Linked DNA regions of Oleidesulfovibrio alaskensis DSM 16109. The protein of the gene in region 2 binds, or shares a complex with, the protein of the main gene of each other region. Links are inferred from orthologs where the notes say so. Each region holds a gene or a part of one and is shown on either strand. Other genes may lie near its edges.

Evidence for each region.
Region 1: the proteins of carB (region 2) and carA are in contact, whole or in part, in a solved structure (PDB 1KEE), measured with the Escherichia coli proteins. The link is inferred for Oleidesulfovibrio alaskensis DSM 16109 from one-to-one orthologs.

Annotation. Positions count from the first base shown.
Region 1 is NZ_KI519496.1:56,509-71,357, forward strand. The notes cover bases 11,521-14,514. They hold carA (glutamine-hydrolyzing carbamoyl-phosphate synthase small subunit), read right to left. Parts: upstream 13,585-14,514; coding sequence 12,457-13,584; downstream 11,521-12,456. Other genes in these bases: H586_RS0116930 (tetratricopeptide repeat protein), read right to left, coding at 11,635-12,435; kdsB (3-deoxy-manno-octulosonate cytidylyltransferase), read right to left, coding at 13,581-14,330. Outside these bases: H586_RS0116860 (PD40 domain-containing protein), read left to right, coding at 1-325; peptidoglycan-associated lipoprotein Pal, read left to right, coding at 562-1,095; gltA (NADPH-dependent glutamate synthase), read right to left, coding at 1,447-2,877; H586_RS0116875 (sulfide/dihydroorotate dehydrogenase-like FAD/NAD-binding protein), read right to left, coding at 2,864-3,712; H586_RS0116880 (malic enzyme-like NAD(P)-binding protein), read right to left, coding at 4,052-5,371; H586_RS0116885 (FumA C-terminus/TtdB family hydratase beta subunit), read right to left, coding at 5,390-5,935; H586_RS0116890 (fumarate hydratase), read right to left, coding at 5,935-6,774; H586_RS0116900 (transferase), read right to left, coding at 7,040-8,473; H586_RS0116905 (SulP family inorganic anion transporter), read right to left, coding at 8,532-10,658; H586_RS0116945 (peptide chain release factor 3), read left to right, coding at 14,612-14,849. UniProt on the Escherichia coli protein: Small subunit of the glutamine-dependent carbamoyl phosphate synthetase (CPSase).
Region 2 is NZ_KI519495.1:6,648-22,337, reverse strand. Bases 4,092-7,926 are described here. They hold carB (carbamoyl-phosphate synthase large subunit), read left to right. Parts: upstream 4,092-4,462; coding sequence 4,463-7,726; downstream 7,727-7,926. Other genes in these bases: purF (amidophosphoribosyltransferase), read left to right, coding at 7,731-7,926. In the rest of the region: H586_RS0115410 (SLC13 family permease), read left to right, coding at 1-51; H586_RS0115405 (response regulator), read left to right, coding at 130-558; H586_RS0115400 (response regulator), read left to right, coding at 603-1,823; H586_RS0115395 (GNAT family N-acetyltransferase), read right to left, coding at 2,011-2,451; imidazole glycerol phosphate synthase subunit HisF, read right to left, coding at 2,663-3,442; imidazole glycerol phosphate synthase subunit HisH, read right to left, coding at 3,432-4,073; more of purF, read left to right, coding at 7,927-9,119; H586_RS0115370 (KpsF/GutQ family sugar-phosphate isomerase), read left to right, coding at 9,258-10,262; H586_RS0115365 (acyl-CoA thioesterase), read left to right, coding at 10,411-10,941; H586_RS19540 (glycosyltransferase), read left to right, coding at 11,094-12,776; H586_RS0115345 (OmpP1/FadL family transporter), read left to right, coding at 13,184-14,371; H586_RS0115335 (hypothetical protein), read right to left, coding at 14,666-15,148; H586_RS0115330 (DEAD/DEAH box helicase), read right to left, coding at 15,161-15,690. UniProt on the Escherichia coli protein: Large subunit of the glutamine-dependent carbamoyl phosphate synthetase (CPSase).

The DNA.
Region 1 (14,849 bases), on a different replicon or contig from region 2:
ACGCATATCCCGCGAAGGCAAATACAACACATCGCCGGATATCAGCCCCGACGGAACGCTGATAGTGTATTCGCGCCGCACCGGCGACGGGCACCGCATATTTGTGCACGATCTGGTGACCGGACGCGAAAAACAGATAACCTTCGGGCCGGGCAATGATGAAATGCCCAGCTTTGCACCGGACAGCTACTTTATAGCCTTTGCCTCGAACCGCAGCGGCAAATATAAAGTGTATCTGACAACACGCCACGGAGGCACCCCCAAAATGGTCGATACAGGCTCTCACGATGCCTCGTTTCCTGCATGGGGCAAACTTTCTGACTGATTACAATGCGTAACGGGGGTGTGACAATGTTGTCACGCCCCCGCAGTTTATGTACGTTGCGTATTATAACAGTCTGTCAGTTCAGGGGATCACCCATCCCCCCTTGACAAATCATTGAGGCAGCGTAGAATTGCGTCCTAGTTTTATCGGGTTAGAAGGGAAAATGGTGTCCGCTATCCGCCCGGTATGCAATTCTCGCAAAAACGAATTTTTACTTCTGTTCAGGAGGCTACAGCATGCGCAATGTTAACCGTCTGGGTTTGGCTCTGATCCTTGCCCTGGCACTTACCACCGGCTTTGGCTGCGCCAAGAAGCAGGTCGCGGCAACCCCCGAAAAGGCTGCCACCGAAACCGTGGTCGTTTCCGAAGATTCCTCTTCTTCCTCCTCTGCCATGAGTGAAGAAGCCCTTGCCGCCTACGAAAAGGCCAAAGCCGTTGTCACCGGCAACGTGGTCTACTTCGAGTTTGACAAGTTCGACCTGAAGGCCGAAGGCAAAGAACTGCTGAAGGGCAAGGCTGAAGCTCTGAAGGCCTACCCCCAGCTGCGCGTTCTCATCGAAGGCAACTGCGACGAACGCGGCACTCAGGAATACAACCTTGCACTGGGCGAACGCCGCGCACGCGCCGCGTTTGAATACCTTGTGCTGCTGGGCGTACGTCCCGACCAGCTTGAAATCGTCAGCTACGGCGAAGAACGCCCCGCAGTTTCCGGCAACAACGAAGCTGCCTGGGCCAAAAACCGCCGCGCAGAATTCAAGCTTATCAAATAGTAAGCTCTTCATTGCCAATAGAGAAGCCGCCTGAAAGGGCGGCTTTTTTTATTGCCGCACCCCCGTCAGGCTACGCCCGACCCGCTGCGGGCGGCATTGACGACCGGCCCCCTGCAAAAGCCCGCCTGTGCCAGTCGCATGACGTTTGCGGCAGGACACGGCCATACCGGTGCAGCCCTGTCCGGCAGCCTGCAACCGGCCCCGGAATGAACAGACCGCACGCAGACAGGGAAGCTTACGAGGGCAGCGGCACCACCTGCGGCAGCCGGATCAACGGACGGCAGAGACAGCAAAAGCGCCCGCGGCGTTGCCGCGGGCGCTGAAAGTATGCTGCAGATACAGACAGATGCGCTAGTCTTCCACCGCGCACCCCAGTGAACGGGCAATGTGCTTGGCCGCCCTGCGACCGGCCCCCATGGCCAGAATAACCGTGGCGGCACCGGTCACTATATCACCACCGGCATATACGCCGGGCATGCTTGTTTCGCCGGTTTCCTCGTCCACCGACACATAGCCCCTGCCCGTCAGCTTCAATTCAGGTTCATTTTCCAGCAGTACGGGGTTGGACCGTGTGCCGACGGCAATAACGGCAAGGTCTGTGGGCAGTTCCACGGTGGCACCCTGCACGGCCACCGGCCGGCGGCGACCGGACTCATCGGGTTCCCCCAGCTCCATTTTCTGCAGCACAACGGCTGCCAGACTGCCGTTTTCACCGGCACGGAATTCCAGAGGACCGCACAGTTCGGCCACCTGCACGCCTTCTTCAATGGCGTGTTCCACTTCTTCGTGGCGTGCAGGCATTTCTGCCTGCGTACGGCGATAGACGATATGCACAGATTCGGCGCCCAGCCGCATGGCTGTACGGGCCGCATCCATGGCCACGTTGCCCCCGCCGAAAACAGTCACGCGGCGGCCGCGGATGATGGGGGTGTCATATTCCGGAAAAGAATACGCCCGGCCCAGATTCACACGGGTAAGATACTCATTGGCGGAAAACACGCCGTTGAGATTTTCTCCCGGTACTCCGAGAAAACGCGGCAGCCCCGCCCCGACTCCGATAAAGACCGCCTTGTACCCCTGTGCGAAAAGATCGCTTATGGAAAATGTTTTGCCGCCCACTCTGTTGCGGACAAATTCCACCTGCAGTTCACGCAGGGCGTTCACTTCCTTGGCGACAATCTTTTCCTTGGGCAGACGGAATTCGGGAATACCGTACACAAGCACGCCGCCCAGTTCGTGCAGGGCCTCGAAAACAGTAACCTTGCACCCGTGCGCGGCCAGATACCCCGCCGCAGTGAGGCTGGCAGGTCCGCTGCCGATACAGGCGACCTTTTTTTCCGGGTCAATGTAAGGGCATTCCGGTTTACCGGTTATCAGACCGCAGGCGTCACGGTGCATGTATTCGTCGGCCACAAAACGTTCCAGACGGCCGATGGCCACCGGCTGCCCTTTTGCCTGCAGTATGCACGCCCCCTCGCACTGCGATTCCTGAGGGCACACCCGCCCGCACACGGCAGGCAGGCTGTTGGTGGTTTTGATAATCCGGTAGGCATGTTCCACATCGCCCTGCGCCAGCGCGGCGATGAACTGCGGTATGGGCACTTCCACAGGGCAGCCCTTGACGCAGCGGGGCTTTTTGCACTGCAGACAGCGCCCGGCCTCCTGCCGCGCCATTTCCGGCGTATACCCCAGCGCCACTTCGTCAAAATTACGCACGCGTTCCGCGGGCGGCTGGTTGGGCATGGGCACACGGGGCAGTACGGGCTTTTTACTTGCTTTCATTACACTTGCACCTGCAGTGATGGTCGTAGGATTCACGCTCCAGCGGGCGGAATGCGCCCAGCCGCTGCCGCAGTTCCGCAAAATCCACCTTGTGTCCGTCAAACTCCGGTCCGTCCACACAGGCAAAACGGGTCTCGTTGTCCACCGTCACGCGGCAGGCGCCGCACATGCCTATGCCGTCCACCATTATGGAGTTCAGGCTCACCGTGGTTTTCACGCCGAAAGGTTCTGTGGTGCGGGCAACAGCCTCCATCATGGGCACAGGGCCCACGGCCACCACTTCGCTTACACTGTCGTCTGCTTCCAGCCGCTGCCGCAGCAGTTCGGTAACCAGCCCTTTATGTCCGTAGCTGCCGTCATCGGTGGAGACAAGCACTTCAGGAGCAAATTCCTTGAGCTCTTTTTCAAACAGCAGCAGATCTTTGCTGCGGGCGCCGATGATGGCGACCACGTGGTTGCCGGCTTTATGGTGCCCCTTGGCAATGTGATGCATGGCGGCAATGCCGGTGCCGCCGCCCACACAGATGACTGTGCCGCCCTGCTCTATATGCGTCGCACGTCCCAGAGGACCGCACAGGTCAAGAATGGCATCGCCCTCGTTCAGGTCTTCCAGCATGGCCGTGCTTTTGCCCATGACCAGATACACGATGGTTATGGTGCCTTTTTCAGGGTCGGCATCCGCGATGGTCAGCGGAATACGTTCACCATGTTCGCACACGCGCAGAATGACAAAGTTGCCCGGCTGCGCCTTGGCGGCAATATGCGGAGCATCGATGACCAGCTTGCTGGTCTGGCCGGGGATCAGCCGCTCCTTGGAAATAATTGTATTTTCCATATGCTATCCGTTTGCTTGCTGCTCCGGTCATGCCGGACAGACATGAAGCTTATCATCCGTTCCTGCAGAAAAAGCGTGCTGCGCTGACTGTGCAGCCGCACAACCATAGACAAAACACCATCACAGGCATGCAAGTCAACCTTGTGCCGCGGGGTGCAAGCCAGATGCGGAATACGGGCCCGCCGGCGGACAACGGCTGCGGCTGCATCCGCAGACCGCCAGTGTATGCCGGATACGCTGCAACGAGTATTATTACGCTGCCGCAGAAGATGCGCAAGCAACGGTATTTTTCTGCCTGCATCCTGCACGACCGCCGCAGGATGCAGGCAGCGGCAGAAATCAGACGCCGGAATAACTGTCCACCACGGCTGCCGCACGGCGCGCCGCAGCATCCACGCGGACCCGCAGCGAAGCGGCATACGCTTTCATATCAGCCACAGGTACCGTGGCCACGCCGGAATCCATGGCCGCCTGCGCCACGGCGGGAGTTTCCCACTCCAGCACACGCGGGTCCAGCGGCTTCGGTATGACATAGTCCACGCCGAACTCCAGAGAATCCACACCGTACAATGCGCAGATTTCTGCAGGAACAGGCTCGCGCGCCAGCGCCGCCAGCGATCTGGCAGCGGCGATTTTCATGGCCTCGTTGATTTCCGTGGCGCCCACGTCCAGTGCTCCGCGGAAAATATACGGAAAACCGGAAACATTGTTCACCTGATTGGGAAAATCGGAACGCCCTGTACCCATGATGCAGCCGGGGCAGGCTTCTTTGGCATCGGGATATGCAATTTCCGGATCGGGATTTGCCATGGCGAACAGCACCGGATCCTTTGCCATGGCCCGCACCATGTCTTTGGAAACAAGGTCTTTTGTGGACAGACCAAGGAACATGTCCGCCCCTTTCATCACATCTTCAAGACTTCCGGCATCTTTTTTCTGAGCAAACCGTTTCTTGTAGCTGTTCAGATCGCTGCGTCCGGCATGGATAAGCCCCCGCGAGTCGAACATGTAGATATTTGCAGGATCGACGCCGAGTGCAACATAGAATGTGGCACAGGCAATGCCTGCAGCTCCGGCTCCCACAACCACAACCTTCATGTCTTCGGCCCTGCGGTTGGTTATATCCAGCGCGTTGAGCAGCCCCGCTCCGGAAATCACGGCGGTGCCGTGCTGATCATCATGAAACACGGGAATATTCATCTCGCGCTTGAGCGTCTCTTCGATGTAAAAGCATTCCGGAGCCTTGATGTCTTCCAGATTGATCCCGCCGAAGGTGGGCTCCAGCGTTTTCACCACCTCGATAAGCTGATCGGCGCTGCGCACGTCCAGATTGATGTCAAACACGTCGATGTCGGCAAAGGTTTTGAACAGCACGCCTTTGCCTTCCATAACCGGCTTTCCTGCCAGCGGGCCGATGTTACCCAGCCCCAGAACCGCGGAACCGTCTGAAACCACGCCCACAAGGTTGGAACGGCCGGTATACAGCGCGGCCTTTGCCGGATCTTCGCGGATGGCTTTGCAGGCTTCGGCCACGCCGGGCGAATACGCCATTGAAAGATCTTTCTGGTTTCTGCAGGGCTTTGCGGGAACGACTTCCAGCTTACCGGGGCGCGGAGCCTCATGATATTTCAGTGCTTCTTCTTTTGTGAAAAGAGCCATTGTCAGCCTCCTGAGTGGTCACAGATCAAGTTTGGGGGTTACATACAGCTCGCCGCCGCAGGCATCGTTGATCACCAGCAGCGGAAAATCACGCACCGTCAGCCTGCGCACGGCTTCCGGGCCCAGCTCTTCATAGGCCACAACCTCGGCGGCCAGAACACACTGTGACAGCAGCGCACCGGCGCCGCCCGTGGCTCCCAGATACACAGCGCCATGCTCACACATGGCGTTGCGCACCGTGTCGCTGCGCTTGCCCTTGCCTATGGTGGCACGCACCCCCAGTGCAAGCATGCGGGGAGTGTAGCTGTCCATCCGGCCGCTTGTGGTGGGCCCTGCCGACCCGATGGGGCGTCCCGGCGGCGCGGGTGCCGGTCCCACATAGTACACGACCGCTCCTTCCGTCGGAAAAGGCGGGGTGCCGCCGCTGTCCAGCTGTTCCATGATGCGTTTGTGCGCCGCATCGCGGGCTGTATATATATCGCCCGAAAGCAGCACGACATCACCGGCGCGCAGTTGCAGCACATCCTCAGACCTGAGTGGTGTGGTAAGATGCCAGGTAGCCATCAGAGAATCACCTCTCTGTGCCGCGCCGAATGGCACTGCACATTCACCGCCACAGGCAGGCTGGCAATATGGCAGGGATGCAGGGCAATTTTCACAGCCAGACATGTCGTGCGTCCGCCAAGGCCCATGGGACCGATGCCCAGCGCGTTGAGCGCATCCAGCAGCTCGGTTTCCATGGCGGCCACTTCCGCATCGGGGTGCACGTCGTCCAGTCTGCGGAACAGCGCCCGCTTTGCCCGCGCGGGAGCAAGGTCGAACGTACCGCCTATACCCACTCCCACGATGGTGGGCGGGCAGGGGTTGGGACCGGCTTCGGCCATGCGGCGTACCACAAATTCCTTTATACCCTGCCAGCCCTGCGCGGGGGTCAGCATGGTGCAGCGCGACATGTTTTCGCTGCCGCCGCCTTTGGCCATATAGCGTATGGTCAGCCGGTCGCCTTCCACCAGTTCCGTATGCACGATGGCGGGACGGTTGTCGCCGGTGTTGCAGCGCGTAAGCGGATGGCACATGGACTTGCGCAGGCAGCCTTCTTCATACGCCTGCGCCATGGCGCTGTTCAGCACATGCTGCAGCGAACCGCCACCCAGACGCACGTCTTCGCCCATTTCCACAAAAAAGACCGCAGCGCCGGTGTCCTGACACAATGCCAGTCCGCCGGATGCGGCAAGGTCGGCGTTTTCCAGCAGCTGACGCAGCACCTCTCTGCCCGAAGCCGAAGTCTCACTCTCCATGCTGCTTTTCAATGCGGCGTACACATCATCGCCCAACACCCTGTTGGCGGCCAGAATCATCTGCCGTACCGCAGCGTGCACAGCGGACGCTTCTATTATCCTCATATGGTCACACCTTTTCCGACATATTGCAGACATACCGGCCCGCGCGGCGGCATACGGCACCGGACACGGCCCCGTCCGCGCGCGCAACCCCTGTCTTAAACGTCTTCTTTGCGTTCGTCACCCCCATACAGTGGCATAACATGCCCCGCATGTTCATTTTTTGCACCATATCCGCCGGAGAGATCGCACATAAAAAAGCCGCCCCTTACGGGGCGGCCGTCAATGTTTCAGGTTTCCGGCGGTGCGGCGCACAGGCCGCAGCCCGCTAGGAGCCGTTGTTGGGCTGAATGAGAATGGTCGGATACATGCCGCGCGGGTCACCGTCCTGATAGGGCTGGATGATGTTGAACGTGAAGTTCTTACCCTTCTGTGCGTGTCCTGTGCCTTCGCTGCCATCAAAAAATGCACCGTTTTCGCTGAGAATACGTTTGATGCGCTTTTTGAAGGAATCAAGGAACGGACCGCCCTTGCCGCGGAAGGTCATACGCCCCATGGTCACTTCACCGTCCACTTTGGCAAACTCTTCAAAGCTGATGGAATGGGCAGCCAGATCGGCCTTGTTGCGGATATATCCCCACACAAGGTGACCGGCCGGAATTTCCAGCGGCTCTTCCAGATCGATGATGGTGTGCGGCATGACCACGCATCCGTCACCGATTTTCAGCGGACTGCTTTCGCTGCCCTGCAGGAACGAGTTGAACCCGGTGAAGATCATGTCGCCCAGATGCGCGTTGATGATCTTTCCGCCGTGGGCAGTGACGCAGTTGCGTTCCAGACGGCTGTTGATGATGTAGCAGTTTTCCTGCGCGTTGCTGCCCTTGCCCATCCATGCGTTATCCAGATAGGCGCGCTGTGACACCAGCACATTTTCGCCGATGACGGTGTCGCCTTTTATGACGGCATATCCGCTGACGGACGCACCGGAAGCCGACCCGGCGCCGCTGGCCATATGACCCGAGGCAAAGACCTCCTCGAAATCCTCCTGCCGCACTTCCACAAACTCCATGAGGACGCCTGTGGGGCAGGAACCGGCTTCCTGCGATATGTACTTGTCAAGAATGGCTTTATCAAAGCTGTAGTGGAACTCCAGCTCATCACCGCTCTTTATCCATATCTGTCCGGGTTCCACGCATTTGCCCACCAGTTCGCCTGTCTGCACATACGAGAAGTAGCGCACCACGCTGTTGTGGATGGTGGAAAGGTCCACCGTTGCAAAGGAACCGATGAAGCTGCCTTCCGTAAGCGAACCGTGGATGTTTGCATAAGGCATGGCCACGGTGTTGCGGATGGTGAACTCTTCCGGCGATTCCGGATCGTGCGAGTTGGAATGCACCAGCGTCTTGTTCAGAAAGCTGTCCTTGATGGTGATGACCTCGTCGTCATGCAGAGGAATCATCTTGCCGTCGCAGACAAAATGCTGACCCTTGCGCTTCAGTTCGTCACCGCGGATATCGCTCTTGTACAACGCAGAATGCAGCACGTTGACACGGCCCAGAAAGTAGCTGCCGGCAAGACTCGAGTTCTTGAAGTGGAAATGCACGGGGTCATCGGCCGAAAGGCCGTAGAATGCATAGAACTTCGAGTAATGCAGGTGCGGCGTCTGCCGGCGCACGTAGTCGCCCACGTCAAACTTCTGATGGCGAAGGTTGACGTTCACCCGGTCAATGATGCGCTCCAGAAGCAATTCCAGCTGCGTCATGGCTTGTCTCCGTAACAGCGCGGTCCCATTGCCGCGGGACCGCAGTTGTCGGTTGTTCCTACGTCAATGCGCAGTAGGTTGTTAGCGGACAGTTGTCCTCGGCTCCGTTTTTATGAGCCTTTTCATGGATTTCGCACAAGGCAGCGTCCATGGTCGCGTATATGTGGTCTTCTCCGATGCGTTCCCACACGTGGGTACGCTTGAGCACCGCAGTGACAGCCTCGTTCATGCCCGAAAAAGACAGATCGATGCCGGCGCTGCGTACACGGTCGATAAGCAGTCCCAGTGCTTCTTCGCCCGATGCGTCAATATCGTTGATGCCGTTGCACACTATCAGAATGTGGCGCAGGCGGGGCATGGCCTCCATGCGTTCCATTATCTGGTCTTCCAGAAAGCTGGCGTTGGCGAAAAACAGCGGCCCGTCAAAACGGACAACGGCCATATACTCGCACTGACGCAGCCCTCTGGCCTCCGCATCGCGCATATCCAGATTTTCGTCGCGCGACAGGTTCGCCACGCGGGGACGCATGGATTTATACAGGAACACACCCAGCGACAGCACCACGCCCACAAAGATACCCTTGTCCAGATGCGGCGCAAACGCCAGCGTGCACAGAAAAGATACAATGGAAATGGCACCGTCGTACCACTGGGCCTTCCATGCATGGCGGAAGCCCTGCGCGTTGATCAGCCCGATAACCGCCATCATGATGACCGCTGCCAGCACCGACTGCGGGAGATGATACAGCAGCGGGGTGAAAAACAGCAGCACAATGACCACAGCCATGGATGTGAACACGCTGGAAAGCCCGCTTACGGCACCGGAAGCCAGGTTGACCGCCGAACGCGAAAACGAACCGGATGCGGGATAGCTTTTGCCCACCGCGCCCAGAATGTTGGCAAGCCCCTGCCCCACAAGTTCCTGGTTGGGGTCAAGACGCTGACCTGTTTTGGCGGCCATGGCCTTGGCAATGGAAATGGCTTCCATAAAGCCCAGCAGCGAAATAATGGCAGCATAGGGAAGCAGCTGCAGCATGACGCTGATATCAAGGGTCGGAATGGAAAGCGTGGGCAGACCGCTGGGCACGGTGCCCACCACCGCACCGCCGCCCATCATGGGCAGTGCGTTCACGTCAAGAGGTCTGTTACCCACCTTCAGGCGCCACACGCGTCCGTCGGTCTGCATACCGTCGGGAGTCTGCCCCTGCTGATAAAAAAGCATGGAGCCGTCGGCCATGACCACACCGTCAAACAGCATGTCGCGCAGCGCGGCTCTGTCGTTATGAATGCCGCCTTTCAGGCGGTCCATGGCCAGCCCCACTTCCTTGATGCGGTATTCCAGCTCAAGGTGGGCATTGTCATCGGCCAGGCCTTTTGCTTCTTCAAGCTTTCTGCCCAGCTCCGCGCGTTTTTCTCCCAGTGCGGGAATGGCGTTCACCTTCTGGTTAAAGGCGGCGATCAGCTCCGAGGCCGCGGGGGCCTTGAGCGCGGTAACGGGAGCCTTGGCATCGTGCTGAAACCCGATACCCCACGATATGGTGGTGGTCAGCGCCACGGCCACCAGCACGTTGGGCACCTTGGGCATGTACCGTTTGAGCAGATACATGATGGCAAAGGCCAGCACCCCCATGACAAGGGTCGGCCAGTGCGTGAAATTCATTGCGCTTTCAATGACGCGGATAATGGTTTCGTAGTGATGCTCGGCTTTGTCCACATACACGCCGAACAGCTTGGAAAGCTGCGAGGTGGCAATGATGATGGCCGCCGCGTTGGTAAACCCGTTGACCACGGGGTGCGACAGAAAGTTAACCACCAGCCCCAGCCGCAGTACACCCAGCGCCAGCTGAAAAAGTCCCACCATCAGAGCCAGCATGATGGCGTATGCTATGTACGCCTCGCTGCCCTGCGTGGCGAGAGGAGCAAGCGAGGCCGAGGTCATCAGTGAGACCACAGCCACCGGACCGGTGGCAAGCTGACGGCTGGAACCGAACAGCGCCGCTACCAGCGGAGGAAGAAAAGAGGCGTACAGACCGTAATATGGAGGCAATCCCGCAAGCTGCGCATAGGCCATGGACTGCGGAATTAGGACCAGCGCCACCGTGAGACCGGAAATCAGATCCGCTCTCAGGCTTTCGCCGGTATACCCTTTGAACCATCCGAGGAAAGGGAAGACTCTCGTCAGCATTCGTTCACCCGTCGCTTTGTATCTTCCGCAGCCGGACGGAATAATCCTGCCCTGCCCGACGCGGAAACTGCCTGAACATGCCGGAAAAAACCGGCAGCGATGCACAAGGATTCCCGGCACCCGCGCGGGCCACTGCGCGCTGCCATGCGGAACCCTGCCGCACCGTCATAACTGCAAACACTCCGGCCAGATGCATACCGGCTGCCCACCGGCGCTTCCGGCTGCCCGCCGGAAAGCATATGTTCAATGCATATGACCAATTGTGACCCTTAAAAATTTTTCTCCCAAAACACAAGGTAAAAATTTCACAAGCTATAATATATGTCAAAACAAAGACATAGAAGTCATTTCGACAGACTTGAAAGTTTTGTCAACCTCTTTCTGGGATGTGATTTTTTACACAGGACGCCTGCCCCCGGGCCGCCGGCACACACGTGCCCCCCGCACAGGCCTGCATGCCGTACGGCTTTGAACACCCCTACCCCGCATCAGGCATGGACCACGGACCCCGCACCCGAAGCGTTTTGGCAGCCAACCCGTACAGGGTATGCCGCAGGCGGCAGAACAGTGCCCCGTCGCACAACGGTTCAAAGCGGCGCACACCTTTTCCGCAGCAGGCTGCAGCAAAATGCAGCAGCGCACCACCATGAGACATCTGCTCGTTCCCGAGTCAAACAAGCGGCCGCAGGTGCACAGGGCATTCTGCACACACCGTGCCTGAAAGAGGTGTTCACGAAAGACAGATTGCCCCGCCATAAAATATTTCTTTATGCATGCCGCATTAGCGCCGCATGCGTTATTCCAATCAAAGCCTAAAACCTGATTATGGGCAGTGTGTCAACACCCGCCATGTTGCATGATGTCCATATGCGTATTTCCTGTGATTTTTTTCGCGCATCAAAAAAAAACGGCCCCGCAACGGGGGCCGTTTCATTTATTATCATTTTCATGCAGACCGGAAGATATCAAACCGGCGTCACTGGATTTTTTTCAGTGCGAAGTTGAGCATCTTTTCCGCTTCCACAAAGTCGGGTTTTAATTTCAGAGCCATACCCGCAGCCTTGGCTACTCTGTCCCACTTGCCCCAGTCCACATACAGCCGGCCGAGGTTAAAAAACAGATGCGGGTCATGCCCCGTGTACTTGGCAGCCTTGAAGTAATACTTTTCGGCCACGTCGAACTTGCCCAGCTTGCGCAGGGCAATGCCGATACGGTTGTACAGATGCACCGACTCGGGGCTTTCATCCAGCGCCTGCGCAAGGTATTCAAAAGCTTCTTCGTAGCGGCCCGCTTTCAGAAAGCGGTCGCCAATCTCGCCCTTCAGCTCGGCATCGTCTTCAAACCGGGCAACCAGTCCGCGGAAGTGTTTCTGCGCATCCTCAAACTGACGGTCGTCCAGCATCTGCTGCCCGCGCCGCATCTCAGCCTCTTTCGACGCTTCAAACTGCCTGAGCTGTTCCTGCGCTTCGGACACGGCGGCCTCTTCCAGCGCCTTGACCAGCGATGCCACCACATCCAGCACTTCACGTTCCGCACCGGGTTTGTAAGAAATGGTCAACGGAAAAACCCTGCGCAGTTCGGCGTCATTATTCAGATGATGCGCCGCATCATCCAGCAGACGCTCGAATTCCTCTTTCTCCGCCTTCATCAGCGGGTTTTTAAGAACAGCCAGCAAAGCAGTGTGATACGACTGCGCAGCGGGCATAACCTTGCCCTGCCGCAGCAGCGAACGCACCTGCGTAAGCTGTTTCCGCGCTCTGGTCAGTTCAGCAGACATTCTTTTCTCCGGTCGGCACGGCTACTTTCCCAGATGTTCGCGCAGCAGTTTGCGGAACCTGCCGAAGAAGTAGTGGCTGTCGTTGGGTCCCGGGCTGGCTTCGGGGTGGTGCTGCACCGAAATGACCGGTTTGACGGTATGCTCGAAACCCTCAAGCGTATTGTCATTCAGGTTCACATGGGTCACACGCACATCGGGAACTGCATCCAACTCTACACAGAACCCGTGGTTTTGCGAAGAGACTTCTATGCGCCCCGTTGTCAGGTCCTTCACCGGGCTGTTGCAGCCGTGGTGCCCGAATTTAAGCTTGCGCGTGGTACCGCCCAGCGCATGCCCGAGCAGCTGATGCCCCAGACAGATGCCGGCCACGGGCATCATGTCGGTCAGTTTTGCGATTTCGGCTATTTCAGCCTTCAGCGTTGCCGGGTCTCCGGGACCGTTGGAAAGGAACACGGCCTCGGCACCGCAACGCTGCACGTCCTGCGCGGTAAAAGAAGGCGGCACCACAAGCAGGTCCAGTCCTTCTGCGGCAAGCAGGCGCAGAATATTCCATTTGATGCCGAAGTCATAGACCACCACACGCGGCCCCTTGCCCGGCCATGCGTACACCCCGTCCTGCAGAGTCACTTTCTGAGGGCGCTCGCCGTCCCAGCGGTAAGGGCTTTCGGGTGCCACGCGCACAACCAGATTCTGGCCTTCCATGGACGGCAGGTCTTTTGCCCGCTGCACCAGCGCCGCGGGGTCGGTCTCCGCAGTGGAGATAATGCCCCGCATGGCTCCGTGCATGCGCAGATGACGGGTAAGGGCGCGGGTGTCTATGCCTTCGATGCCCATAATTCCGTTACGCTTGAGATAATCGGGAAGCGACGCCACGGAACGCCAGTTGGAGGGCACCTTGCAGCATTCCTTAACAATGAACGCCTCAACGTGCACCTTGCCGGATTCCACGTCTTCGCGGGTCACTCCGTAGTTGCCGATAAGCGGATAGGTCATGCAGACCATCTGCCCCGCATACGAAGGATCCGTCAGCACTTCCTGATAGCCGGTCATGCCGGTGTTGAAAATCACCTCACCACCCGTCTCTCCGGGGCCGGTAAAGGAACGGCCTTCCAGTACGAAGCCGTCTTCAAGGGCCAGCAGCGCTCTCATCCTTCGTTCTCCCGTATCATGTTGATAATTACGTCGATATCCCCGGGGCGGTCCACACCGTGCGTCCGGTATGCCGTTTCCACCACCCGTATGGGTATATTGTTTTCCAGAAGCCGCAGCTGCTCCAGTTTTTCCGTACGCTCAAGCACGGACTGTTCCAGCTGCGTAAAACGCCGCAGAGCCTGATACCGGAAAGCATACAGCCCCACGTGCCCCATGCAGGGCGCACCGGACTGCCCGTCGCGGCAGTACGGTATGGCTGCCCGCGAAAAATACAGAGCGTCACCCCCCGCCGTGCACACCACCTTGACCACATCGGGACAGGCGGCCTGCTGCGGGCTGATGGCCCGCGCCAGAGTGGTTACCTGCACGGCGGCATCTTCAGCAAAAGGCCGCACCAGCTCGGAAAGCATGCGCGGCTCCAGTGCGGGCTCGTCACCCTGAATATTAACCACCACGGCGTCCTCGTCCAGCTGCAGCAGCGTTGCCGCTTCAAAAACGCGGTCGGTGCCGCTGGGGTGGTCGGAACGGGTCATCACATACGGCACGTCCAGCGCGTGCGCCGCTTCCGCAATCCGTCCGTCGTCCGTGGCCAGCACCACCTGCTGCAGCTGCGGACACAGGCTTGCCCTGTGCCACACATGCCAGAACATGGGGCGGCCCTGAATATCTGCCAACGGTTTGCCGGGAAAACGGGAAGAATCGTATCGTGCCGGGATTATTCCGTAACATGCTGTTGCGGTCATGAGTCCTGCCGGAATATAGCTGCGTGGCGGCGGGTGCCGCCCGGTAACAGTGCGCCAAATCGATGGACTATACCTGCAAACGCCGCAGGAGGAAAGAGCTTTCAACCGGCCGGAACCCGCACGGACTGCCGCAAATCGGCAGGACACGCAACATACTGCCGCTGCGGATTATTTTCAGCGCTCATGCCTTATGTTGACCGCACACCGCATCTATAGCATAACACCGCCCTCGCGGGTGTCCCTTGCAGGGCGCCGCAAAACCACCCCGCCGAGGTTTCACCGTGAACAGGGAACATCAGAGAGAAGTAGACAAACGCCGCACGTTCGGCATCATCAGCCACCCCGACGCAGGCAAGACGACCCTTACCGAAAAGCTGCTGCTTTTCGGCGGGGCCATACAGATGGCCGGCACCGTCAAGTCGCGCAAGGCAGCCCGCCACGCCACGTCAGACTGGATGGCCATGGAGCAGGAACGCGGCATATCCGTCACCACCTCGGTGATGAAGTTCCACCACAACG
Region 2 (15,690 bases):
GTCTGGCCGCTTATGGGCATGCCCATCACCGTGCCCAGAGTAGGCATGTAACTGCCTGATACAAGCCGGAGCGCGGCTTCGTGCCGTGCTCCGGCATACGGATATGATCCTTATCGAAGGAGAACGGATATGTCTGAAAAAGTGCTTATCGTCGATGACGAACAGGAATTTCTGGATGCGCTGGCAGAACGCATGCGTGCCCGCGGTATGGATGTGACCACTGCCACATCGCCCATCGAGGCGCTGGCTCTGGTGGCGCGCCGGTCGTTCGATGCCATCGTGCTTGATTTTCAGATGCCCGAACTGGACGGGCTGGAAACCCTTAAACGCATGAAAGATGCCAATGACGATGTTCAGGTCATTGTGCTGACAGGTCATGCCACCGTGGAGCGCGGTGTTGAAGTAATGAAACACGGCGCCATGGATTTTGTGGAAAAGTCCGCCGACATCAACAGTCTGACGGAAAAAATCCAAGAGGCCAGCGCTAAAAAGCTGGTCATCGCGGAAGAAAAGACCCGTGAAAAGATTCAGGCCATTCTCGAAGAGAAAGGGTGGTAAGCAGGACCGCCCCGGCCGACCATGCAGGTGTAAGGAGAGGAACTATGTCTGTCATCGCTGTCCACTATGGGATCTACTGCCACGAAGACCAGTACCTGAGCGCCATCCGGGAGGCTACCGGATACAGTTTTGTTACTGATGACACCGTGGTTGAAGAGGCTTCGCGCCGTTCCGGCATCAGTGCGTCGCGCCTGCGCAAGGCTTTCGACGCCAAGCCGTCCATCTTCAATTCGTTCACCAACGACAGGGAACGCGCCAGAGCGTGGTTCCGCATGATTGTTGCTGAATATCTGGTCAAGGAAAACGTCATGTTCGGCGGGTTTACCGCCATGATGGTGCCTGCGGCGGTAAAACACGCGCTCAAGGTGTGTCTTATCGCCAACAGGGATGCACGGCTTGCGGCTGCCGCAACGCTGGGCATATCAGAGAGCGACGCGCAGAAAACCATGCGCGCAGGTGATTCCGATGCCGCGGAATGGGTGAACACCCTGACCGGCAATACCGACCCGTGGGCTGCCGGGCTGTATGACATTGTCATACCCGTGGATAAAAGCACCCCGCTGGAGGCTGCCGCCCTTGTGAAGGAAATGCTGGGCCGTGAGGCCGTGCAACCCGACGCCCGCAGCAGAAAAACAGCGCAGGATGCGCTGCTGGCTGCTCAGGTGGAAGTGCAGCTGGCCACCAAGGGCCATTTTGTGGCTGTGGCGGCAGATGCCGGCACGGTCACACTGACGGTCAACGGTCATGTGTCCGACCTTGAGCGGCTGGGCACCACGCTGCGGGCTGCTGTTATCGACATGCCCGGAGTGGATGACGTGCGTGTGGTGGGCGGTCGTGACATTCATACCCCGTCCATTTACCGGCAGTGCAATTTTGAATTGCCCAACAGAGTGCTGGTGGTGGACGATGAGCGCGACTTTGCCCAGACGCTTTCGCAGCGGCTGGAAGTGCGCGAAATGGGTTCCGCCGTGGCATATGACGGTGAATCGGCACTGGAGATCGTGGAACGCGATCAGCCGGAAGTGATGATTCTTGACCTGAAAATGCCCGGAGTGGACGGCAAGGAAGTACTGCGCCGCGTAAAGGAAACCCGTCCTGAAGTGGAAGTGATCATTCTGACCGGTCAGGGTTCGGAAGCGGACCGCGAAGAATGCATGAAGCTGGGCGCATTCGCGTATCTGGAAAAACCCGTGGATATCGAACAGCTCAGTTCCGTACTGCTTAAAGCAAATACCAAGGCGCGTCAGAACCTGAAAAGCGCCTGATGATAACCCGCCGGCGGTTCTGTAAAAGAACCGCCGGTTTCTGCGGGCAAGTGCCCGCAGCCGATTCTTCCGCACTCTGAGTTTGTGACCGTACAGGCTCACACAGGAAAAACGCTCCGGCGCGCATGTGGCGCGTCCGGGGCGTTTTTAGTACTGCGGCATCAGCGGCTGCACACCGCTGCGGGTTTTATCCCTCTGCGGGGGCACAGGTCATTATGTATTCTGCCCTGCCGGTGTGCGGGTCGGTGTTGCGGGCTGCTATGGTGCACCCCTGCGCCAGATAAAAGTCGCAGGCCTGCCGGTTTTCGGCGTAGACATTAAGAGTCAGGCCGCCCGCCTGACGCAGTGCATGGGCAAAAAGGCAGCGTCCTGTGCCGTTGCGCTGTCGCCGTGGCGCCACAAACAGCGCGGCCAGATGGCGTTTGTGCAGTGCGTAAAAACCCGTGATGCCCTGCGGTGTGTCGTATACGCAAACTGTTGTGGCCGAAGGCAGATAGACGGTGCGCATGGCTTCAATGTTGTCGCGCCAGAATGCGGCATCGATAAAGCTGTGCGCCGCGATGGACGCTTCAAGCCAGATGTCCAGTATGGCTTCGGTATCACGGCGGGTGGCGGGACGTATGCTCATTGAGTGTTCCTGTGGCGTGCCGCGCGAGGCGGTGTTGTCAGCGGAAAAAACAGCCCGCCATGCAGCGTATGAGCGCATGGCGGGCAGAAGTAAACAGCGCAGAAGCAGACAGCGTCGTGCGTTAAAGCGCATTGCCGACGGCAGTCCGTGGCCGGTACGCAACCCGCTTTTCACCGGGTGTGCATTGCCGGCGGCCTGCATTGCAGGGGTGTTACCAGGTCAGCCGCATTTTGCAGCCCATGGCCTGAATCTGTTTTTTCAGGTCGGGTATGGTGTATTCGCCGTAATGCACAATGGACGCGATGAGCGCTGCAGAAGCGCCGCCTTTGGTCAGGGCGTCATACATATGCGCAGGATGTCCGGCCCCGCCCGAGGCGATGACGGGAATCTGCACGGCATCGCTTATCATGCGGGTCAGGGTCAGTTCGTAGCCGTCCTTGGTACCGTCGGCGTCTATGGAGTTGACGCAGATTTCACCGGCACCCAGCACTTCTGCTGTTTTCGCCCAGTCCAGCGCGTCCATGCCCATGTGTTTGCGTCCGCCGTGGATGACGATTTCGTACCCCGAGGGGATGGCTTCTGTCGGGGCCACGCGCTTGACATCCATGCCCAGCACAATGGCCTGCGAACCGAAACGGGCGGCCCCTTTGCTGATGATGTCAGGGTCTTTCACCGCACCGGAATTGACCGAAACCTTTTCCGCACCGGCGTTGAGCGCGTCGCGCATATCGTCCACGGTGTTTATGCCGCCGCCCACGGAAAAAGGTATGAAAATGCTCGAAGCCACCTTTTCCACAATATCAAGAAAGATACCGCGCCCTTCGTGCGATGCGGTGATATCGTAGAAAACAATCTCGTCGGCGCCCTGTTCGTAGTACCGTCTGGCGCTTTCCACGGGGTCGCCTATGTCCACATTGCCCTGAAATTTTATGCCCTTGGTCAGGCGGCCGTCACGCACGTCAAGGCAGGGGATAATCCGTTTACTGAGCATTGGCGGCCTCCTTGCAGTATGCGTGGAAGTTGCTGAGCAGCTTCAGTCCGGGTCTGCCGCTTTTTTCCGGATGGAACTGGACGGCCCACAGCCCCGGCCCGCCGTGAACAGAGCAGAATTCCTTGCCGTACGTCGTGGTGGCAATGACATAGTCCGGCTGCGGGTTGGGAAAGTAGCTGTGCACAAAATAAAATTCGGCATCATCGGAAATGCCTTTGAAAAGTGCGCACGGCTTTCTGGGTATCACTCTGTTCCAGCCCATGTGCGGTACGCGGATGGGCGCGCCGGTTTCGTCTTCCAGCGCGGGATTGAACAGATGGCATTCTCCGGGAATGATGCCCAGCGTACGGGTATCGTTTTCCTGACTGTAGTCCAGCATTATCTGGCAGCCTACACAGATGCCCAGCAGCGGTTTGCCTGCTTCCACCTGCTCTTTGAGCACAGCGTCAAGTCCGGCGGCCGTCAGTTCGTCCATGGCCTGTCCGGCGGCCCCCACGCCGGGAAAGATGATGCCTTCCGAGGCGGCGATCTCGGCGGGGTCCGCCGTGATCACGTTGGGGATCCCGATGTGGTTCAGGGCACGGCGCACGCTTGTCTGGTTGCCGGCCTTGTATTTCAGGATCGCAAGCATGGTTCCCTCCTCTTGCGGGGTTTAGGTACTCGGCAATTATCAGCTTCACGCCGTAAAGAGCAAGCGTTTCCTGCACTCTATAACGTCGCGGGCACATTCTGTGACGGCAGGGCAAACTCTGGTGCTTGCGTTTGTGGGGCATCAAAGGGTATAAAGGCGGGATTGCTGACGGGGCATAGGCTTCGTGTGCATGTTCCTCAACAATCACAAAAGGATGCCCGCGGGCTTCTTTTCTCGCCTGGTACTGCGGGGCGCGCAGGCTGTCGCACCCTGTGCCGCAACGTCTGCGGCCGGACTGCCTTGCCCGGAAAGCGTGATTGTTCACCAGCTTTTTCGCGCGTCCGCCTTATGGTGTAACACCTAACCAAGACGACATACAGCGAAGCGAAATGCCAAAGCGGACCGACCTCAAGCGTATTATGGTCATCGGCTCGGGGCCTATTGTCATCGGACAGGCCTGCGAATTCGACTACTCCGGAACTCAGGCCGTAAAGGCCCTCAAGGAAGAAGGCTACGAGGTGGTGCTGGTCAACTCCAACCCCGCCACCATCATGACCGATCCCGGTCTTGCCGACCGGACGTACATCGAACCCATTGAACCGGAAACCGTCGCCGCCATCATCCGCAAAGAGCGACCCTGCGCGCTGTTGCCCACTCTGGGCGGTCAGACCGGCCTGAACACGGCGCTTGCCGTGGCCGAAACAGGCGTGCTGGAAGAGTGCGGCGTGGAACTGATAGGCGCCACCCGTGACGTTATCAACAAGGCGGAAAGCCGCGATCTTTTCCGTCAGGCCATGGCCAACATAGGCCTGAAAGTGCCCGCCAGCGGTATAGCCCGCACCATGGACGACGTGCGCAGGCTGGGCGCCGAAATGCCCTTTCCGCTTATTGTGCGGCCCGCATTTACTCTGGGCGGCAGCGGCGGCGGCATAGCCTACAACATGGAAGACCTTGAGGAAATCGCTTCGCAGGGCCTTGCGGCCAGCATGCAGAGCGAAATCCTTGTGGAACAGTCTGTGCTGGGCTGGAAAGAATATGAGATGGAAGTCATGCGCGACCGCAATGACAACTGCGTCATCGTGTGCTCCATCGAAAACATCGATCCCATGGGCGTGCATACCGGCGACTCCATCACCGTGGCACCTGCCCAGACGCTGACCGATGTCGAATACCAGATGATGCGCGATGCCTCCATTGCCATCATGCGTGAAATCGGCGTGGAAACCGGCGGTTCCAACGTGCAGTTCGGCATCAACCCCGAAAACGGCGACATGGTGGTCATCGAAATGAACCCCCGTGTGTCGCGTTCTTCCGCACTGGCATCCAAAGCCACCGGCTTTCCCATAGCCAAAATCGCGGCAAAGCTGGCAGTGGGCTATACGCTGGACGAAATTCCCAACGATATCACCCGCGAGACCATGGCGTCGTTCGAGCCGTCCATCGACTACTGCGTCATCAAGCTGCCGCGGTTCACCTTTGAAAAATTCCCCGGTTCGCGCGACGAACTGAACACCGCCATGAAAAGCGTGGGCGAAGCCATGGCCATAGGCCGTACCTTCAAGGAAGCCCTGCAGAAAGGCCTGCGTTCGCTCGAAGTGGGCGCTGCCGGTTTCGGGGGCAACTACCGCGAAGAGCTGCCCGCGCGTGAAGACATCATGCCGCGGCTGCGCACGCCCAACTCCAGACGCATATTCTGGCTGCGTCTGGCCATGCTGGCCGGATTCACGCTGGAAGAGCTGTATGAAATCACGGCCATCGACCCCTGGTTTCTGCGGCAGTTCAAAGATGTGCTGGACATGGAAGCGGCCCTCAAGGGATTTGCGCTGGCAAACTCCATGGTGGCGGAGAACCCCGACCTTGTGTCGCTGATGAAGCGGGCCAAGGAATACGGTTTTTCCGACAGACAGCTTGCCGAAATGTGGAAGCTGCCCGAATCCGCCGTGCGCGATCTGCGCAAGTCCATGGGCATCCGGCCCACCTATTATCTGGTGGATACCTGCGCGGCCGAGTTTGAAGCCTATACGCCGTATTATTACTCCACATACGAAACAGGCAGAGAGCTTGTGGCCGAAGACCGTAAAAAGGTCATCATCTTCGGCGGCGGACCCAACCGCATCGGGCAGGGCATCGAGTTTGACTACTGCTGCTGTCATGCATCGTTCGCTCTGCGCGATATGAACGTGCAGTCCATCATGGTCAACTCCAACCCCGAAACCGTCTCCACCGACTACGACACCTCGGACAGGCTGTATTTCGAGCCGCTGACCTTTGAGGATGTCATGAACATTGTGGAAGCGGAAAAGCCGGACGGTGTCATAGTGCAGTTCGGCGGGCAGACACCGCTGAACCTCGCCGTGCCGCTCATGCGCGCCGGTGTGCCCATTCTGGGTACACATCCCGATTCCATCGACCGTGCCGAAGACCGCGAGCGTTTTCAGGCGCTCATTCAGAAGCTGGATCTGCTGCAGCCTGCCAACGACACCGTGATGTCGCTGGAAGAAGCTCTGAAAGCCAGCGAGACCATCGGATATCCCGTGGTTGTGCGCCCCAGCTACGTGCTGGGCGGGCGTGCCATGGAAGTGGTTTACGATGCGGAACAGCTGCGGACGTACTTTGCCAACTCGGTGGGCAAAGCTCCGGAGCATCCCATACTTATCGATAAGTTTCTTGAAAACGCCACAGAGGTTGACGTGGACGCCCTTTCCGACGGGTGCGATACCTACGTTGCCGGCATTATGGAACATATCGAAGAGGCGGGCATTCATTCCGGCGATTCTGCCTGTGTGATTCCGCCCCACACGCTGCCTGCTGATATTGTGGAAGAAATCCGCCGTCAGACCGTTGCGCTGGCAACAGAGCTGAAGGTGGTGGGACTCATGAACATTCAGTTCGCCATCAAGGACGGACGCGTGTTCATCCTTGAGGTCAACCCCCGCGCTTCGCGCACCGCGCCTTTTGTTTCAAAGGCCACGGGCGTGCCGCTGCCCCGTCTGGCAACACAGGTGATGATGGGAACGCCGCTGCGCGAACTCGACCCGTGGAGCATGCGCCGCAGAGGCTACTTCTCCGTTAAGGAATCCGTCTTCCCGTTCAAGCGCTTCCCGGGTGTCGATATTCTGCTTGGCCCCGAAATGCGTTCCACGGGCGAGGTGATGGGCATGGGCCGCACATTTGAGGAAGCCTTTATGAAGGGGCAGATCGCCGGCGGACAGAAACTGCCGCAGGAAGGCAAGGTCTTCATTTCCGTCAACGACAAGGACAAACCCTACGTTGTGGAAGTGGCGCGTGTGTTCGCCGGTCTGGGGTTTGAGGTGCTGGCCACCAAAGGCACATGCAAGCTGCTGGAAGAAAACAATGTTTCATGTACGCCTGTGTACAAGGTGTACGAGGGCAGACCCAACATTGTGGACTTCATAAAGAACGGCGAGGTTTCGCTGGTGGTGAACACCGCCTCCGGAAAGCGTACTGTTCAGGATTCCAAGGACATCCGGCAGGCGACGCTGCTGTACGGGGTACCCTACAGCACCACGGTATCCGGTGCGCACGCCATCGCGCGGGCCATTGCCGAGCAGCGCCGCTGCGGGCTTACCGTGAAAAGCCTGCAGGAATACTACGCGGGCAGCACCGAAGCGCCCGTATGCGGGGAAAAATAATATCATGAAACGTGAATACTGCGGCGTCTTCGGCATATACAACCATGCCGAAGCCGCCCGCATGACCTACTTCGGACTGTATGCGCTGCAGCACCGCGGGCAGGAAAGTGCGGGCATTGTAACATGGGACGGTTCGGCCCTGCGTGAAGAACGCGGCATGGGGCTGGTGCCGGAAGTGTTCAATGAACGGCATCTGAGCAAAGAACTCAAAGGCGATATCGCCATCGGCCACACCCGCTATTCCACCACCGGCGCATCGCTGCTGCGCAATGCCCAGCCGTTCCGTGTGCGCTATAAAAACATGGATATAGCCATCGCCCACAACGGTAATCTGGTAAACACCGTGGAGCTTCGTTCCAGACTGGAAGAAAGCGGCTCCATTTTCCAGACGACCAACGACAGCGAGGTAATTGTCCATCTGATTGCCAAGCACATGAACGGAGGCACTGTCGAAGAAGCCGTCATGGCTGCCTGCCGCGAGGCACGCGGTGCGTATTCGCTGCTTATTCTGGCCAATGATAAGATGATAGCCGTGCGTGACCCGCACGGCTTTCGTCCTTTGCTGCTGGGAAAAGTGGGCGACGCGCATGTCTTTGCCAGTGAATCGTGCGCCTTTGATCTGCTGGAGGCGGAGCTTATCCGTTCCGTCAAGCCGGGCGAGATGATTGTCATCGATAAAGGCAAGGTGCACAGCTATGATATGGATATGGGCAAAAAGCGCCACCACTGTATCTTCGAGCTGATCTACTTTGCCCGCCCCGATTCCATGGTATTCGGAGAAAATGTCTACTTCTGCCGCAAAGCCATGGGCAAGCAGCTGGCCACGGAAGCGCCGGTGGATGCCGACTTCGTCATGCCCTTTCCCGATTCCGGCGTATACTGCGCCGTGGGATACGCCCAGCAGTCGGGGTTGCCGTACGAGCATGCCATGATCCGCAACCACTATGTGGGCCGCACCTTTATCCAGCCTTCGCAGGATATGCGTGATTACAGCGTAAGGGTGAAGATCAACCCTGTGAAGGATATGATCAAGGACAAGCGCATCATCATTGTGGATGATTCCATCGTGCGGGGTACCACCATCCGCACCCGCGTGAAAAAACTGAGGGAGCTGGGCGCCCGCGAAGTGCATTTCCGCGTGAGCTGCCCCCCCATCAAGTTTCCGTGTTTCTACGGCATTGATTTTGCCTCCAAGGGCGAACTGATTGCGGCCAACCATTCCGTAAGAGAGATAGAACGCTTTATCGGTTTGGACAGCCTGCATTACATCAGCATAGAGGGGCTGCTCAAGTCGGTCAGTACGCCGGATGACTATTGTCTGGCATGCTTTACCGGCAGCTACCCGTTGCAGTGCGAAGGAAATCTGAAGTCGTGCCTTGAGTGCGGCTGCTAAATACGACATATTGTGCATGCGGGCTGCCGTGCCGGACACGGTGTGCCCGCATGCGCTTTTTTTATCGCAGCGTCATCCGGTGTGTATCCGACAGCCCTGGCCGGAGGCGATGCAACTCATAACAGGGATTCCGAACTTATGACTCAGGACGCACAATGCACCCGCCGCACGGACTGGATTCCGCTGGCGCGCGAGGTGCTGGATATTGAAATTGAAGGCATTGCCGCCATGCGCGACAGACTGAACGGCGGTTTTGTGGATGCGCTGACACTGATGGCACGCTGCACGGGCCGCGTTGTCATTACCGGGCTGGGTAAATCCGGCCTGGTGGGCCGCAAACTGGCGGCCACGCTGTCGTCCACAGGAACTCCCGCTTTTTTTCTGCACCCTGTGGAAGGTGCGCACGGCGACATGGGCATGCTGCGCAGTGATGATGTCATCATCGCCATATCCAATTCCGGCGAGACTGACGAACTGAACGCCATTCTGCCCGCATTGCGCAGTCTGGGGGCTTCGCTTATCGCCATGACAGGCGGACTGGAGTCCACGCTGGCAAAGAGTGCCGATGTGGTGCTTGATACCGGCGTCCGCCGCGAGGCGTGCCCGCTCAATCTTGCGCCCACTGCCTCCACCACGGCTGTGCTGGCCATGGGCGACGCCCTTGCTGTATGTCTTATCCATTGGAAATCATTTACTGAAAATGATTTTCTGCGGTTTCATCCGGGCGGTTCGCTGGGGCACCGGCTGAGTATGCGGGTGGAAAGTCTGATGCATACCGAAAACCTGCCCGTGGTGCGCGAGACCGTGCGGACGGGAGAAGCGCTGCGCGTGCTGGACGAGGGACGGCTGGGCACTGTGCTGGTGACGGATGGTCAGGGGCGCCTGTCGGGCATTCTGACGGACGGCGACGTGCGCCGCATGGTCTGCCGCGAGGCGGGCGTGGAAACCGCATCGCCGGTGGCCAATGTGATGGTACGCAGTCCGCTGACCGCCAGAAAAGAATTTTCAGTGGCGCAGCTTATTGATATGATGGAAGAAAAAGCTATCACCGTGCTGCCCATCACCGGTGATGACGGACTGCTGCTGGGGGTTGTGCACCTGCATGACCTGCTGGGCAAGGGCGGAGTTAAATTTTCGCGCTGACAGGCCCGTGGCATGGTAACGGCGCACCGCGGTGCGCCGTTTTTGTATGCTGTGTACGGGACGCGGCTGCGGCGGTGCATACCCTGTTGTCTGCGGGCGCGTGCACCGTATGCAGGCCGCGCTGCCGGCAGGATACCGGAGGTATATTATGAATGATCGTAAGGTGAGCGACAGCGATACCATTATGACGCACAGAGGCTTGCCGCAGGATGCCAACCCCGCCGGCAACATCCACGGCGGCACCATTCTGAAGCATATCGATCTTGCCGGTGCCGTGGCGGCCATGCGCCACGCCAGAGGCCGCACGGTGGTCACCGCGTCCATCGACAGGATGGAATTCAAGGCTGCCGTACATGTGGGAGAGCTTATGGTGCTGAAGGCCAGCGTGAACATGGTCAGTAATACGTCCATGGAAGTGGGGGTACGTGTGGAGGCTGAAAACCTGCTCACGGGCGAGGTGCGGCATGCTGCTTCGGCATACCTGACATTTGTGGCCATGGATGAAAACCGCAGACCGACTGCAGTGCCGGGCCTGATACTGGAAACGCCCGAGCAGCACCGCCGTAACCGCGAAGCCCTCATGCGGCGCGAGGTGCGGCGCGAAGAGCGGCGGCGTGAAAAACTGTCGCAGGAAGGGCAGACTCTGGCCCGTGATGAAGGCGTGAAAGAACTGTACTGATGCACCGCGGACGGGCAGTGATTTTTTTGTGGAGTGCTGTGTGTGCATGCCGCGCTGCGCCTGTTGCGGAACATTTTTTGCTTTTTTTATCCTGCCGTACGGATACCGGCAGAAAGTGACGCCCCGCCAGACCTACAGACAGGACAACGATTATGCGCAACGCGCCGGAACGCGATTTGATGACCTCTCTTTTCCGCAGGCAGCATCTGACCAACGGTTATACCGATCCCGCACTGGCCATGCAGATGGCCGACCATTTGCTGCGTGACCTGCAGGCTCAGCCGCCGCAGGAGGGTATGCAGCGCATGGCACTTGCCAGAGGGCTGCTGCGTCAGGCCCTGTTGCTGAATCCCTTTGATTCGGCATTGCGGGGGGTGGTGGCTTCGCTGTGCGCGGGACAGCGGGCTTCCGAAGTGTACATGCGCTGGCTGTGTGCTGTGCGCGATGTGCTCGATTCCGGCCCTGCCGTGTATATGGGCGATGTGCTGCAACGGACCACCGCGCTGGAAAAAGATGACGAAAAGCTGCTGCACGGCGCGCTGTACGGTGATTCTCCGGCTTACCGGTTCACCTGCGCGGGTATTCTGTGGGAAATAGGCAACGGTGCTTTTTTTGAACAGGCGGCACGGGCATTTGTGCAGACTCCGGAAGGCGGCATAGCGGCGCCGTTTTTTGCGTGGGGCGCGCTGAGCATGAACCGTCCGGAGCTGTGCCGCGAGCTGTTGTCACTTGCCGTACCCGGCCCTGTGTCGCTGCATGTGAGCGCGGAACTGGCACTGCGTGAAGGGCACAGAGAACAGGGGATAGCTCTGCTGCGTGATGCCCTGCAGGCCGAACCTGCCTTGTTTTTTCTGGTGTACAGGCTGGTGGAGACATTGCGCGGTGCACCGCCTGCCGGTTTTGAAAGTGTGGCCCGCGGCAGAAGTGTCAGTGTGGCTCTGTACACATGGAACAAATTTGACGTGACTCTGGATACGCTGCGCAGCCTTGTGCACAGCGATATAGGCAATGCATCCATCACGCTGCTGAATAACGGTTCTGATGCGTTTTCGCCGCGTCAGCTGGAAGATGCCGCGCGGGAAGCCGCCTGCGGCAGGCCTGTGGATTTTATCCATCTGCCGGTGAATGTGGGCGCCCCGGCGGCCCGCAACTGGCTGTGGCAGCTGCCTGCCATGCGGCAGGCGGACTATGTGGCGTATCTGGACGACGATGTGCTGCTGCCCGAAGGCTGGCTGCGCATGTACATGCAGTCGCTTGATGAATACCCGCAGGCTGCGGTGGTGGGGCCCAAGGTGGTCAACCCCGGCAGCATCGCGTCAGTGCAGTATGTGCTGCGCAACTTTTACAAGGCGGGTAACAAGCTCATACGCTTCACAAACAACGCTCCGCTGTTCTGGGATATGGGGCAGTATGACTACCGCAGTCCGTGCCTTTCGGTCATGGGCTGCTGTCATCTGTTCAACAGGCGGTTGTGCGACAGGCTGGGGGTTCCGCAATTCGATGTTCGTTTTTCGCCGTCGCAGGTGGATGATATCGAGCATGATATTCAGGTATGGAACGCCGGCGGCAGGGTGCTGTATGACGGGCGTGTATGTGTGGTGCACCGGCAGGACACCGGCCGCAAGGCGCCGCTGAGCGAGGCAGGCTGGGGGCATGTGTGGGGCAACCACATGAAGATGGAGGCAAAGTTTTCCGGCGAGCGTCTGAAAGAGCTTAAACAGACGGTGGAAGACTGCGGCTTCAGTCATTTCACGGCTGCGCTGCAGACTGTGGCCCCGCTGCTGAGCCGCGAGGCACGGGGAGAGCTGGCGGCCATGACAGGCGGTGCCGGCTGACGGCAGGTGTTTTTTCCGGTTACGGCCCGTGATCTCTGCCCCGCCTGTGCGGGGTTTTCTTATGCCGCTTCGGGGCAGACGGTAAATGCAGCCGTGACAGGTCCGTCGGGGCGTTTTGTGCGGGCGGCACCCGCAAGGGACGTGTCGCGCTGCACATGGCGTGACAACGGAAGAGGCGATTTTGTTTCTTATGCCTGCTGCGCATGGCCGGTCGGGCGTGTTCTTGTGTTTACCGGCAAAAGAGTCTAAAAGCTCCCGATTCCGACTGAATACTGTAATGAAGCATACGCACTGATTCGAAGAACGGGGAACACGGACGGAGGTTGCGGCTACACAACGTTATTCATCATCAATCGAGGTTATCAGTGCGACGGTTCTTCATAGTCTGTTGTCTCGCTCTTTCGGGCATGTTTCTCAGCCTTCCGCACACGGCCCGGGCCGCAGGATTTGCCATGTACGAATTCAGCGCCCGCGGCAATGCTCTGGGCGGCGCCATGGTTGCGCGCAAGGCCAGTCCTTCTTCCATTGCGTTCAACCCTGCGCTGATTACGCAGCTTAAGGGTACTCAGATGGCTGCGGGCATGACGCTGGTAGACCCCAGCGCCACCGTGGAAGTGAAAGGGCAGGAAACTGTCTCCGCCAAAAAGAATTACTGGGCCATTCCTCATGCCTACGCCACGCGGCAGGTCAACGATGCGCTGTACTACGGTGTCGGCGTGTTTTCCCGTTTCGGTCTGGGTAATGAATATTCCAAAGACTGGTTCGGTAAAGACCAGCTGTATTATGTGGGCATACAGTCCCTGTCGGTGAACCCCGTCATGGGGCTTAAACTTACCGACAAGCTTTCGGTCGCCTTTGGCATTGAGGCCATGTGGTTTGACTATGAGCAGAAAAACATAGTGGAAGCCGGTGCCGGCGGCAGGCTGGACGGCCGTGTGAACGGCGAAAGCATAGGCTACGGCATTAATCTGGGCATTCACTATCAGCCTGTGGAATGGCTTGCGCTGGGCGCCAGCTGGCGTTCCGGCATCAAGCAGAACCTGAAGGGCACGGGCTATTTCAGCGGTTCCGGCCCCCTTTTCAGCAACTGGGGCGATACCGATGCGCGCGGCAGCGTGAACCTGCCCGACATGCTTTTTCTGGGGGTATGTGTGATGCCCACCGACAGGCTGAGCATTGAAGCGGGTGCGGTACGTACCGGCTGGACAAGCTATGACAAGCTGGTCATCGATTATAACAACCCCAGTGTGGCAACGACGGACAAAACCACCGAGTGGAAGGATGTCTGGCGGTTTAACGTGGGGGTTGAATATGCCCTTAACGAGATGCTGGACCTGCGTGCCGGCTATGTTTATGACAATTCGCCGCTCAACGAAAACTATCTTGATTTTCTGGTGCCTGCCAACGACAGGCATCTTTTCAGCGGCGGTGTGGGCATACATCAGGGGCCGTGGACGCTGGACCTCAGCTACACCTACCTGCTTATCAAGGAACGCACAGGCAGTGTGACCACCACAATGGGCGGTGAAAACAGAGTGCGCTTCAAAGACGGAGACGCTCACCTTGTGGGCATGACGCTGGGATACCGCTTTTAGACGGCACCGGCTGCATACGGCTTCAAGCGTGCGGAACACATGTTCCGCACGCTTTTTTTATGTTGTTGCTCCGGCTGGCTGTTGCCGTGTGCCGGTGCGCGGAAGCGGATGAGATGTTGCACCGCGCGTTCTGCGGTAATGCAGCATTCCGGGGCTGCAAAACCGGCAGTCACCGGCGGGGCTTTTGGGAGTATGACATGGCGGGCGCCGCAGCGGATGTGTGACTGCGGGTGAAAAAAACAGGCCGGAAGTAGTATCCCTTCCGGCCTGTGCATTTTCAGATGCGGGTGCCTGTCAGATCAGCCTGTCGAAGATGATGCTGTAGGCGCCTCGGATCAGCAGCGCAAGGCGGTGTTTTGTCCGCAGCTGTTCGGTGCTGTCTGTTTCCAGCTGACCGGTGATAAAAGCGGCAATCTCGGTGAAGTCACTGTCTTTTCTTGCTTCGAGCAGCGTCTGGTACACCTGTATCTGCTGCCAGAGCAGCTTTGTGTTTTTGCTGGACTGGCTGCAATGGTTGGCAAGCCTGCTGATGAATTCGTCAAAGATCAGCTCTGCATCGTCGGGAAAGGACTTGTGCAGCGCAAGATTCCACAGCGCGATAAACAGCGCTGTGAATTCGCGCAGCACTTTTTTTCGGCGGCGGAACTGCAGTCTGCCCACGCGCAGGGTCCGCATTTCCTGTATAAAGGAATACGAACCGAGCACAGCGGTAAAGTTGCGGATCACCTCGTCACTGGAATAGGCGACGGGTGCCGGCCTGTGAAGTTCTTGGGTCATGGCGTAGTCGTTTTATTCAGAGCTGGCGGGCTTCCTGCGTCTTCTGCGTCTTTTGGGCCGCGGATCGCTGTCCTGCTGTTCATTACCGGCTGCCGCCTGTTGGGGCCGTGGTGCCGGAGCGGTGCGCGGCGCGGGCCGCGCTGCGGGGCGCTGCCTGTGTTCTTCCGCCGAAGGCGCGGGAGGAGCGGCATGCAGCGAATCCTGATACAGCTCGTCAATAAGCATGGCCACAAGCTTCATCTGTTCTTCGTCTTCGGCCATCTGGCGTACCATGGGCATGAAACGCTGCATTCTTTCGCGCTGCAGCGGCGAGCGCGAGCGCAGCTTGGCTTCCAGCATGGCGGTCATGCGCTCGGTGGCCACTTTTGCCACGTCTTCATCCGTGGGGGTGGGGCGCATCTGCATGTCTATCTGGTAATGCTTGGCTATGCGGCCCAGTTCCAGCTTCTGCATGATGTCCACCAGCGATATCACTTCGCCGCTGGCTCCGGCACGTCCGGTGCGTCCTGCGCGGTGGATGTACGATTCGTGGTCTTCCGGCG